Regions from separate parts of the Pectobacterium sp. 1950-15 genome, predicted to be linked through region 3. Evidence: predicted binding sites of a transcription regulator. Region 3 holds the regulator's gene; each other region holds the start of a gene.

Region 1 (4,215 bases), on a different contig from region 3:
GAGCCTGCGGCAAACGTCCTGAATGTGTTGATGAACGCCGAAAATCTCCTGCACCACCAGAACGATAGGGAGCGGCTTGTCATGGTTCGCCGGTCTGGCGATATACGCGGGTAGCTGCTCACCCTGAGAAGAAATGGTGGTCTCACTGGCAATGATACCGACAGAATCCGTGGTAATGATGGAGGAGGTCTGCGGTTCCACCGCCGGGGACAGCCCCTGAGGAAGATGTTTGAAGGTCGTCTGTTCATCAGTCTTCATTACGCGCTCTCCTGTTATCGATGAATCGTAGCTGGCAGTATTGTGCCTACAGCGTGTTGAGATAGTCTTCGAAGCGTTTTCCTTTCTCTGGCCTGAAGTATAGGCCGGTCTCCGCCAATGAAGTGATGTTATCTACCCTTAGATTACGAAAGTCTGAACGAGTTTCACACCATATCGTGAGCAACCATACGGCATCAAACAGGGTTAAACCAAGGGGACGGGCGACTCTATCACTCTCTCTTCCTTGCAGATCAACATAGGTAATATGCAGTTGGAGCCTGTTACGAATGGCCAGACGAAGAAAAGCCAGATGGTTGATGGCCCTCTCATTTTCCTCGGTATGCCGAGAAACCGCTCTGAGAGGAAGCGACTTATAGGTATCTGCTTTTTTGGCACCAATCGCCGCGCTGATTTTTGCTGAAACCCGGCTGGCCGCTGCGGAAAGCATGTTATCGCCTCGGGCACTTATCAGCCGCATTCCCAGCATAATGGCGTCCAGTTCATCAGGGTCAAAATTCAGCGGGGGCAGGAAGTAGTCTTTTTCAAGTAGGTAACCGAGTCCCGATTCACCGCGAATAGGGGCGCCGATGGTTTGTAGTGCCGCCATGTCCCTGTAGATCGTTCTGACCGATACATTCAACGCTTGAGCTAATATTTCCGCTGATACCGGGTGTACGCGGCCGCGAAGATGGTCAAGTAAAGAGAGTAGCCGAATCGTTTTCATGAGAAGAGATTACACCACCCTGACAAGTTCTGTCAGGGTGGTGTAATACGATTCAGACTTCATATCATCCTGATAACGGAGTTCATCATGGCTACCCCATGTTACGAAATAGTCACTTACACGGTAAAAACCCAGCAAGGGGCCGATGCAGCGCGCGCATCGGCACAACGTCTGTTAAAGCATTTCCCTGGGTTTATCGACTGGATCGCATTTTCAGGCATCGATATTTCCACCGAGCGTGTCGATCTTGTGGTGTGGAATAGTCTTGACGCAGCACAGGCTGCGGCAAAAGCGGTTGAAAGCCAACCGGAATTTTCCTGTTTCAGATCTTCGGTCAGTGCGTTGCACAGCATGGGGCACTACACCGTCCACATGGCGGACGCACCGTCGGTAACAAGCAGAGGCGGTATCGAAATAGGGCGATTTCGTCTCAAGCAGGGGGTTCAGGAGAGTGACATGCGCCAGGCCTATAATCAGATGGTAGAACGTCACCTTTCACTTCAGCCGGGCTGGAAAAGCCAGCATTTAGTCAGTTTGGATAATGGCGTCTTTATTGATCTTGCCTTTGCCGACAGTCAACCGTGTGCAGAAGCGATTTGTGCATCGTGGCAGGGGCAAGCGGTATGTAATGCCTTCTTGGAAATGATTGAACCGGAAAGTATCGAGTTTGGTTCGTTGTGGTAACCGGTAAGGCTAAAGAATCTACACTAGAAGACAATTAATCGGCAAAAGCGAATTTCTCACCTGATAAATTGTGATTCACATCACATATTTTATGTATGTTGATGTTTGTTTCTTTTTTATCGGTGATTCTCGTCACTTAAAAAAATGTAGTGATGCGCTAGAGTCTTTTTATTGAACGGACGCCTACAGGCTGCGTTTATGGGACGTCCAGCGCGATTTCTCTGAATACCCAATTGATTGCCCGGGAGGCAGTTATGTCTACATCTGATGTGTTCCATCTTGGTCTGGTCAAGAACGATTTACAGGGCGCGACGCTGGCGATCGTGCCCGGCGATCCTGAGCGTGTCGAAAAAATTGCTCGCCTGATGGATAACCCGGTACATCTGGCATCACACCGTGAATTTACGTCCTGGCGTGCGGAACTGGACGGCAAGGCGGTTATTGTTTGCTCGACCGGTATTGGCGGCCCATCAACGTCCATCGCGGTAGAAGAGTTGGCACAGCTCGGCATTCGTACTTTCCTGCGCGTTGGTACAACAGGGGCGATTCAGTCTGGTATCAATGTGGGTGATGTGTTGGTGACCACCGCCGCTGTCCGTCTTGACGGTGCAAGCCTGCACTTCGCGCCGATGGAATTCCCGGCCGTGGCTGATTTCGGCTGTACCACTGCGCTGGTGGACGCGGCGAAGGCGTCGGGGGCGGCGTTGCACGTGGGCATCACGGCGTCTTCCGATACGTTCTACCCGGGTCAGGAGCGCTATGACACTTTCTCTGGACGCGTTGTGCGTCGCTTCCGCGGCTCGATGGAAGAGTGGCAGAGCATGGGCGTGCTGAACTACGAAATGGAATCTGCCACGCTACTGACCATGTGCGCCAGTCAGGGGTTAAAAGCGGGCATGATTGCGGGCGTAATCGTGAACCGTACCCAGCAGGAAATCCCGGATGCGGCGACCATGAAGCTGGCTGAAACCACCGTGATCAAGGTGTTGCTGGATGCCACACGCCGTTTGTTAGCGGCTGAATAAGCACAAAAGTTGATGTTATTTTGGGCTGGTCATCGCAGAGACCAGCCTTTATCCTAATCACTTGTTCTGGTTTATTGGGTTAACCTGCGACGCGCTCTGCGTGTGTAATACGGTTGCCTTGCTCGCCTTTCAACCTCGCAAGGAGATGTATGACCGAACCAACGTTGCTTCATCCCTCTTTATTACCGCTGGACGGCGGAATCAACTTCCGTGATTTAGGCGGTAACCGTGCTGCTGATGGGCGGCTTATCCGACACGGTAAACTTTTTCGCTCCGGCTCGCTGGATCTGCTGAGTCAGGCTGACTGCGAACACCTTGCTGGCGTGCCGATTTCTCACGTGGTGGATTATCGGGATGCTGATGAAATTGCGCAGAAGCCCGATGTATTGTGGACGGGGGCTAATTATCACGCTTACCCAGCCAACCCATTGCGCCACGAAGTGACGGCCAATCTGGACTCGCTGGGCTCTGATGTGCTGGCGGCGTTTGATTCCCGGGCGTTTATGTTGGAGCTTTATCGCCGTTTGCCTTTCAATAATTCAGCTTATAAACAGCTGGTGTCGCTGCTATTACGGCCAGATGAGGGCGGGTTGGTACAGCACTGCGCCGTGGGTAAAGATCGCACGGGTATCGGTTCGGCATTGGTGATGTTTGCGCTGGGTGCGGATGAACAGACGGTAATGGAAGATTACCTGCTTACGGAAACAACGCTGACGCCATTTCGCCAGCAACTGTTGACGCATTTGTCGGCAACGCTGAATGAGAAAGCGCTGGGACAGTTCTCTTATGTGCTGTCGGTGCAGGAAGAGTTCATCGTGACGGCGTTGCAGGCTATCTACGAACGACACGGTTCGATCGATAGCTGGCTTGAGGTGGAATACGGGCTGGATAATCGTGCGCGGAACTATTTGCAGGATAAATATCTGGCGTAAGGTTTTGTTTTAGGCCGGTCAACTGACCGGCCTTTGTTTTGTTGTGTATAGTTTTGCTGTGTGTAGCTTTGCTGTTTGGGTGATTAACCCGTATTACGCATACCCGCTGCAACACCGGCGATGGTGACCATCAGCGCCAGTTCCAGATCGGCATCCGGTTTTTCCTGCTGACGTGAACGGTGCAGCAACTCGGCCTGCAACACGTTCAGGGGATCGGTGTAGACGTTACGCAAGGCGATCGACTCGGCGATCCACGGCAGATCCGCCATCAGGTGATCGTCGTTAGAGATCGCCAGCACGATGTTGATATCGGCGGCCAACTGATCGCGCAGCTGTTGCCCTAACGGCCACAGCTTCTCTTCGACCAGACGCTGATCGTAATACTCTGCCAGCCACAGGTCGGCTTTGGCGAATACCATCTCCAGCATACCGATACGCGTTGAGAAGAACGGCCAGTCGCGGCACATCTCTTCCAGCTGTTCCTGTTTACCGTCATCCACCACTTTCTGCAACGCGGCACCCGCGCCGAGCCAGGCTGGCAGCATCAGACGGTTCTGCGTCCAGGCGAAAATCCATGGGATAGCACGCAGGC
Region 2 (4,215 bases), on a different contig from region 3:
ATGCCATCGTTCACGATTCATGAATATGACCCGCTGATCGATTCGTCCGACATGACGCCAGCAGACTGGCAATCCATCGCGGACGATATTCAAGATCACTACGATGATTACGACGGTTTCGTGATTCTGCATGGTACTGACACGATGGCGTTCACCGCCTCTGCGCTCTCGTTTATGCTGGAAAATCTTGCCAAACCGGTTATCGTGACAGGGTCACAGATTCCGTTGGCGGAGTTGCGCTCGGACGGCCAGACCAACCTGCTGAACGCGCTGTATGTTGCGGCTAATCATCCGATTAATGAAGTTGCCCTCTTCTTCAATAATAAACTGCTACGCGGCAATCGCACCACCAAGGCCCATGCGGATGGTTTTGATGCTTTCGCCTCCCCAAATTATCCGCCACTGCTGGAAGCGGGTATCCATATTCGTCGGCTGGCCCCCACCGTGGAATGCAGCAACTGCCCGCCGCTAAAAGTGCACCACATAACGCCGCAGCCTATCGGGGTGATTACGATTTATCCCGGCATTTCTGCCGATGTCATCAGTAATTTTCTCCGCCAGCCGGTGAAAGCGCTCATCCTACGTTCCTACGGCGTTGGCAACGCGCCGCAAAGCCCCGGCTTACTGCACGAATTACGTGAAGCCTCCGCGCGCGGCATTGTGGTCGTCAACCTGACGCAGTGTATTTCCGGGCGTGTGAACATGGGTGGCTATGCGACAGGTAATGCGTTGGCACATGCAGGCGTTATCAGTGGCTTTGACATGACCGTTGAAGCCGCATTGACCAAACTGCATTACTTATTGAGCCAGCAAGAGTTAAGCGCCGATGACATTCGCCATTTGATGCAGCAGAACCTGCATGGGGAATTGAGCGATAAAGATTGAGTTAATCACGGAGTCGTAATGAAAAAAGCATTGCTATTAGTTGATTTACAAAATGATTTTTGTCCCGGCGGGGCATTGGCCGTTCATGAAGGCGATCGCGTTGTTGCGGTTGCAAACCGTGCAATTGAGGCCTGTGTGGCCGCTGGCGTTACCGTAATCGCCAGCCAGGATTGGCACCCCGATAATCACGGTAGCTTTGCCGTTAATGCGAATACCAAGGTCGGAGAAATCGGTGAGTTAAACGGATGGCCGCAGATCTGGTGGCCCGTTCACTGCGTGCAGGGAACCACCGGCGCTGATTTTCATCCAGCACTTAATCAGTCGGCCATTCAATGGATCGTACAAAAAGGGACTCAGCCAGAGATCGATAGCTATAGCGCTTTTTTCGATAACGGACATCGGCTTAAAACTGAATTGGATGCGTGGCTACACGCCAACCACATCACCCATTTGACCATTTTGGGACTGGCAACAGATTATTGCGTTAAGTTCAGCGTGTTGGATGCCATTGCGCTGGGTTATCACACCGAAGTCTTGGTGGACGGCTGTCGCGGGGTTAACCTTTTGCCCGACGACAGCGACTCTGCATTGCGGGAAATGGTGCAGCGTGGGGCGATACTGACGGATATGACGCAGTTTCTTGCCACGCTGTCTTCAGCGCACTAACTATCTTCACTGTCGCCCAGCATCACGGCAGCCAATAAGGCTGCCTGCTTACACGTTAGGCATCGGGCTTCAGCGTAACGATCGCGTCAGCGATGTTAAACTCACGCTTCAGCTCCTGCTTGCTCTTCATCACGATTTCACCATCAGTGCCAATCGTCATGTGTTCAGCCTGTTCGTTATGGCGAGCCTGCCACATCATCACCATTTGCAGGCAGTTTTCTTTCTGTTCAGCCGTCAACGCGACACCGTCTGGCCATTTGCCCAGCTCTACCGCCGTGACTAACCGCTGGTAAATTTCTGGCGTCATGGCGTCGATCAGATCATTGAGTTCCATATCCGGTTTCTGCTCCGAAAAAGGTCAGAGTTATTCTTACTGAGTTCTGTTATTGACAGGGAGACCTGTACTAGCAAGAGCACTTAGTAGCTGAATCGTTTAAAGCTATACAGTATCAGCCTGCCACTGCCCTATTCATCACACACAGATTACCCGTCAACGCGCTCGCCATCAACGTCATCAATGAAGCTCAGCGAGGCAGAATTTACACAGTAGCGTTCGCCCGTGGTTTTCGGGCCATCAGGGAAAACGTGGCCCAGATGCGCATCACACTGCCCACAGCGGATCTCGATACGGCGCATATTGTGTGAATCATCTTCCAGATAGCGGATCGCTTCTGAGGAGACAGGCTGATCGAAGCTCGGCCAGCCACAGCCGGAGTCATATTTGCTGTCGGAGTAAAACAGCGGGGCCTGGCAGCACAGGCAGTGATAAACGCCGGTGCGCTTGTTATGCAGCAGTTTGCCTGAAAATGCAGGCTCCGTACCGCGTTGCTGGGTGACATAGCGCTGCATCTCTGTCAGTTCAGTATTATCGGACGGGGTACGCGAAGCAGAGTCGTTAGTCATGGAAGTCTCACAGCGGGTGTTATCAATTCAATTAATCATTGATTATAACAAAAAATTAACAACCTAACAGGCCGTTCTGGCCTAATATTAGGAATGTTATTAGCATGAACATTTAATTGTGATGAATGTCACATATTGAGATAACACAGGCTTTATATGATGCATTCCGCCCTCATATCAGTCTTAGATGTTACTTAGTTACAGGCTCAGGCGGTTTTCGCACAAAGATTGGTCATAGGTTTGACTTACAGCAACTATTGACACGATTCCGCTTGACGCTCAGCAAGGTTTTTGTAATTTTACAACCAACCTTTTATTCACAAACCCATAGCTGGTGGAATATATGACTATCAAAGTAGGTATCAACGGTTTTGGCCGTATCGGCCGTATTGTTTTCCGCGCTGCGCAAGAACGTTCTGACATCGAGATCGTTGCAATCAACGACCTGTTGGACGCTGATTACATGGCGTATATGCTGAAGTACGACTCAACTCATGGTCGTTTCAACGGCACCGTTGAAGTTAAAGATGGCCACCTGGTTGTTAACGGCAAAACCATTCGTGTTACCGCAGAGCGCGATCCTGCAAACCTGAAGTGGAACGAAGTTAACGTTGATGTCGTTGCTGAAGCAACTGGCCTGTTCCTGACTGACGAAACTGCACGTAAGCACATCGCTGCTGGCGCGAAGAAAGTCGTTCTGACTGGTCCATCTAAAGATGACACCCCGATGTTCGTTATGGGCGTAAACCACAAAACTTACGCAGGTCAGGAAATCGTTTCTAACGCCTCTTGCACCACCAACTGCCTGGCTCCGCTGGCAAAAGTTATCAACGACAACTTCGGTATCGTTGAAGCACTGATGACCACCGTTCACGCAACCACTGCAACGCAGAAAACCGTTGATGGCCCGTCTCACAAAGACTGGCGCGGCGGCCGCGGCGCAGCACAGAACATCATCCCATCTTCTACCGGTGCTGCTAAAGCAGTAGGTAAAGTGATTCCTGAGCTGAACGGCAAACTGACTGGTATGGCGTTCCGCGTTCCTACTCCGAACGTTTCTGTTGTTGACCTGACTGCACGTCTGGAAAAACCAGCTTCTTACAAAGAAATCTGCGCAGCAATCAAAGCCGCTTCTGAAGGCGAGCTGAAAGGCGTTCTGGGCTACACCGAAGACGAAGTGGTTTCTACCGATTTCAACGGTGAAAAACTGACTTCCGTATTCGATGCTAAAGCTGGTATCGCTCTGAGCGACAACTTTGTGAAACTGGTTTCCTGGTACGATAACGAAACAGGTTACTCAAACAAAGTTCTGGATCTGATCGCTCACATCTCTAAATAAGCTTCAGCGATGATTCGGTGAAAAAAGGGCGACGTGATGTCGCCCTTTTTTATTGTTTATTGCAGATTTCTTTTTACCACGAAAAACAATCAAAAAAAGGCACTATCATGCATAACACAATGTTCTCACTCCCCGTCACAAAACAAATTAGCGCCACTCTCAGCCAGCGTCAGTTGGACCAACTCCCCATCGTCGTCGTTGACCATCCTGAAGTGCGGGCGGCAGTAGCGTTACAAGGGGCGCACTTACTCAGTTGGCAACCGACCAATGAAGAGCCGGTACTCTGGCTAAGCGACAATACGCCGTTTACTCATCACGTGGCGATTCGCGGCGGTGTACCGATCTGTTTCCCTTGGTTTGGTCCTTTCGCCGATCCTAACCATGGTTTCGCCCGTCTGCTGCCGTGGGAATTTACCGCCCAC
Region 3 (4,215 bases):
AGCGGTGATGGATTCCGTCGTCCGCTCAATGGAAGACTACATCACCTACATCACCCCACAGTTCTCTCGTACGCACATCAACTTCCAGCGCGTACCTACCGTGGACACCTCCAACCCGTTCGCCGCTAAATCGATTCCCTCGCTGGACGAAAGCTTCGTCGTGATTCACTTTCAGGGGTTGGATAACATTGATTATCCCTATCTGCTCGCCATGTTGCAGGGCTCATTTATCTCCCACATCAACACGTTGGTCGTTCCCGGCGGGAAAATGGGGCTGGCGATGGAGCTCATCATGGCACCGCTGGTGCAGCGGTTAATGGAAGGGAAAACCATCGAATAAGCATCGAGAGACACGGGGCGACCACAGGGATGAGGCCTCCCTACGGGGACCTCCCCCTGTGTTTCCCCTAATAACAGGCTTAAGTGAACAGAACTAGTGCCCAGAGAGAGGGATTATTCCAACACTCTAATTTCGTGGCTGTGCGTTACCTCAACGGCTTTGCCCAGCATCAGTGCCACAGAGCAGTATTTTTCCGCAGACAGAGTGACCGCGCGCTCGACGGCTTTGTCGGTCAGCCCTTTCCCCGTAACGATAAAATGCAGATTAATATGGGTAAATAAACGCGGCGCTTCAGACCGGCGCTCTGACGTCAATTTCACTTCACAATCCGCCACATCGTTACGACCTTTTTGCAGAATCGACACCACATCAATCGCGCTGCATCCCCCCACTGACATCAACACCATTTCCATCGGACTGGGCGCTTTATCGCCGGAATTGCCGTCCATCAAGATCTGGTGCCCTGATGCGGATTCGCCCAAAAACGTTAAGCCTTCAACCCATTTTACCCGTGCCTGCATGGTGCCTCTCCACTAAAAATTTTTTGAAAATTTATACCGTTACTGTACAAAAACCAGCGTTAATCAGAGCTTTGTCATGCTGAAGCGAGACAACACAAGACACGTCCTTAAAGCTGTGTTAAAACGAAAATAGAATAGACCTTTTCTGGACAAAGCCAGAAACGAAGAAGATGATGACGTAGCCAGATATACCCAGCCACGTTTACGTTGCAGCAAGGCAGCAACCGGAAAATCAAGGGTACAGTGGTTCCAGTATATTCCCTGACGTCATTCTGCCTAGACTGAATTTTATTTTTTAGCAGTTAAACACGCCGTACAGGGAACTCTGACCCCTGTAATTTGCGCAGTGAATTACAACAGAGGATGATAGCGAATGGTTCTCGGCAAACCGCAGACAGACCCAACTCTCGAATGGTTCCTTTCCCATTGTCATATCCACAAGTATCCATCGAAGAGCACGCTTATTCACCAAGGTGAAAAAGCAGAAACGCTTTACTACATCGTGAAAGGCTCTGTCGCAGTGCTAATCAAAGATGAAGAAGGCAAGGAAATGATTCTTTCCTACCTCAATCAGGGCGATTTCATCGGCGAGCTCGGCCTGTTTGAAGAAGGTCAGGAACGCAGCGCTTGGGTGCGGGCAAAAACCGCCTGTGAAGTGGCTGAAATCTCCTATAAAAAATTCCGCCAGCTCATCCAGGTTAACCCTGATATTCTCATGCGCCTGTCTGCACAAATGGCAAGCAGACTCCAGGTTACCTCAGAGAAAGTCGGCAACCTCGCCTTCCTTGATGTAACCGGCCGTATTGCCCAAACCCTACTCAACCTGGCCAAACAACCTGATGCCATGACGCATCCAGATGGCATGCAAATAAAAATTACCCGTCAGGAAATTGGGCAAATCGTTGGCTGCTCGCGTGAAACCGTGGGCCGCATTCTGAAAATGTTAGAAGACCAGAACCTGATCTCTGCGCACGGTAAAACGATTGTCGTTTACGGCACTCGCTAAATCCCTGTCGCTGTACCCTACCAATAAAAAAGCGTGAAGCCTCGGCCTCACGCTTTTTTTTATGGCGAGCGTCCTGCTCGCCACCCTACGGGCCGTCGCAAGCGACGTTGAAAAACGTTCCCTACGTTTTTTTATGGCGAGCTTCCTGCCCGCCACCTTACAGCCATCGCAGCAACGTTGAGAGAATAACTCAGTTCGCTGCGTTAACCACCTGTGCGACGGCTTTGGCGAACTTCGCCATCCCCTGCACAATATCGTCTTCATCAATGATCAAAGACGGCACAAAGCGGATGACGTTCGGCCCTGCCATCAGCACCATCAGACCCTGCGCTGTTGCAGCAGCCAGAAACTCGCCCGCGCGGCCATGCCACTGCGGCTTCAGCTCTGCCCCCAGCAGTAGCCCCATACCGCGAACCTGCTCGAATACAGCGTACTGCTGGTTAATTTTCTCAAGCTCACTAACAAAACGATCGTGCCGATCTGCCACGCCTGACAGCACTTCCGGCGTGTTAATGATATCCAGCGCGGCTTCGGCCACCGCACAGGCCAGCGGGTTGCCGCCATAAGTGGTGCCGTGTACCCCAACCGTCATCACAGAGGCGATTTCTTCCGTCGTCAGCATCGCGCTAATCGGGAATCCACCGCCCAACGCTTTAGCGGTGGTGAGAATATCCGGCGTAATACCGTAGTGCATGTAGCTGAATAATTTACCGGTACGCCCCATCCCACTCTGCACTTCATCAAATACCAGCAGCGCCTTGTGCTGATCGCACAGATCGCGAACGCCTTGCAAGAACTCAGGCGTAGCAGGCGTAATACCGCCCTCGCCCTGAATCGGCTCCAGTACGACTGCGCAGGTGTGATCGTCCATCACTGCTTTGACCGCAGCCAGATCGTTGAAAGGAACATGGACAATATCCGCAGGCTTAGGTCCGAAACCATCGGCATATTTAGGCTGTCCGCCAACCGAGACGGTGAACAGCGTCCGACCATGAAACGCATTGTAGAAGGCGATAATCTTGGTTTTATACGGGCTATGGCGTTTAACCGCATAGTGACGCGCCAGTTTAAATGCGGCTTCGTTAGCCTCAGCACCGGAGTTAACAAAGAACACACGATCGGCAAAAGTGGCATCAATCAATTTGCTGGCGAGGCGTAGTGCAGGTTCGTTGGTGAAAATATTGCTGGTGTGCCACAGTTTTTCACCCTGCTGCTGCAATGCATTAACCAGTGCAGGATGGCAGTGGCCCAGTGCCGTAACCGCAATGCCACCGGAGAAATCGATATACTCACGGCCGTCCTGATCCCAGACGCGACTCCCTTTACCTTTCACTGGTACAAATTTCGCGGGTGCATAAACCGGCAAAATCACTTTATCGTGAGTATCCCGTGTCACTGCTTTCTGCTCTGCTGCCATTTGCTGCCTCACTCTGCTATCCATCACGTTAGAATGAAAATATAGTCAATAAATATGCATAAAAAATCAATTACAGGCAATATTAAATCGGCTACTAGAGAGAATAACTTTCTATATAGCTAAATTTTAAGGAAATTATCCAAAAGCTGATGCCCTTGCTGGCTAAGAATACTCTCTGGGTGAAACTGCACGCCTTCAAGCGGCAGTGAGCGATGACGGATCCCCATAATCTCATCTCGCTTGCCTTCATGTTCGCTCCAGGCTGTAACCTCAAAGCAATCGGGTAGCGAAGCTGCATCAATGATAAGTGAATGATAGCGAGTCACCGTCAAGGGCTGAGCGAGCCCCGCAAAAACCCCTGTATTGCTGTGCGCAATCGCAGAGGTTTTCCCATGCATAACCTGCCGTGCCCGCACCACACGCGCGCCGAACGTCTGCCCCATCGCCTGATGGCCAAGACACACGCCCAGAATAGGCAATTTATCGGCAAAGTAACGAATTGCAGTCAGTGAAATGCCCGCCTCATCCGGCGTGCAAGGACCCGGTGAAATCACCAATCGCTCAGGCGCAAGCTGTTCAATCTCACGCAGCGTCAGTTCATCATTACGCTTCACCACGACCTGTGCGCCAAGCTCACAAAAGTATTGGTAAAGGTTGTAGGTAAAGGAATCGTAGTTATCGATAATCAGTAGCATATTTATTGCACAGTTAGTCAGGAAAGCCGTACTAACATACATGAAATTCGTGCCAGGCACCCAGACCTTGTCGCCAGCAAAGATAAAAGGCGCGCTATCCCTACGCAATAAATTAGCACGATAATAATTATACCGATCATAAATGATTTATTTCTGTAATAAGCATCTTTATTAATAGGTAATATTTATTATTCATTCCTATAGAAAACGATTTCTTTGAAATCATTTTTAACAAA

What was found. Region 3 encodes CRP, which controls carbon source genes, mostly activating them, when cyclic AMP is high. Its sites were predicted from a motif close to ATGTGANNNNNNTCACAT; they were not measured.
Region 1: a site for CRP is predicted at 1,735-1,752, ahead of udp (uridine phosphorylase). Genes of this name have one in related genera too.
Region 2: a site for CRP is predicted at 2,571-2,588, ahead of msrB (peptide-methionine (R)-S-oxide reductase MsrB). Genes of this name have one in related genera too.

The regions. Positions count from the first base shown of each region.
Region 1 covers NZ_JBBBQR010000009.1:34,357-38,571, reverse strand. The annotation lists gene WCT94_RS11800 (dienelactone hydrolase family protein) at 1-258, opposite strand, end outside; gene WCT94_RS11795 (helix-turn-helix transcriptional regulator) at 305-982, opposite strand; gene WCT94_RS11790 (hypothetical protein) at 1,070-1,666, shown strand; gene udp (uridine phosphorylase) at 1,921-2,691, shown strand; gene WCT94_RS11780 (tyrosine-protein phosphatase) at 2,841-3,623, shown strand; gene ppc (phosphoenolpyruvate carboxylase) at 3,707-4,215, opposite strand, start outside.
Region 2 covers NZ_JBBBQR010000012.1:112,517-116,731, forward strand. The annotation lists gene ansA (asparaginase) at 1-885, shown strand, start outside; gene pncA (bifunctional nicotinamidase/pyrazinamidase) at 904-1,551, shown strand; gene WCT94_RS14605 (YeaC family protein) at 1,607-1,885, opposite strand; gene msrB (peptide-methionine (R)-S-oxide reductase MsrB) at 2,035-2,454, opposite strand; gene gapA (glyceraldehyde-3-phosphate dehydrogenase) at 2,798-3,793, shown strand; gene WCT94_RS14620 (D-hexose-6-phosphate mutarotase) at 3,901-4,215, shown strand, end outside.
Region 3 covers NZ_JBBBQR010000008.1:214,107-218,321, reverse strand. The annotation lists gene WCT94_RS11560 (phosphoribulokinase) at 1-340, shown strand, start outside; gene WCT94_RS11555 (OsmC family protein) at 454-861, opposite strand; gene crp (cAMP-activated global transcriptional regulator CRP) at 1,235-1,867, shown strand; gene argD (bifunctional acetylornithine/succinyldiaminopimelate transaminase) at 2,058-3,284, opposite strand; gene WCT94_RS11540 (aminodeoxychorismate synthase component II) at 3,404-3,979, opposite strand.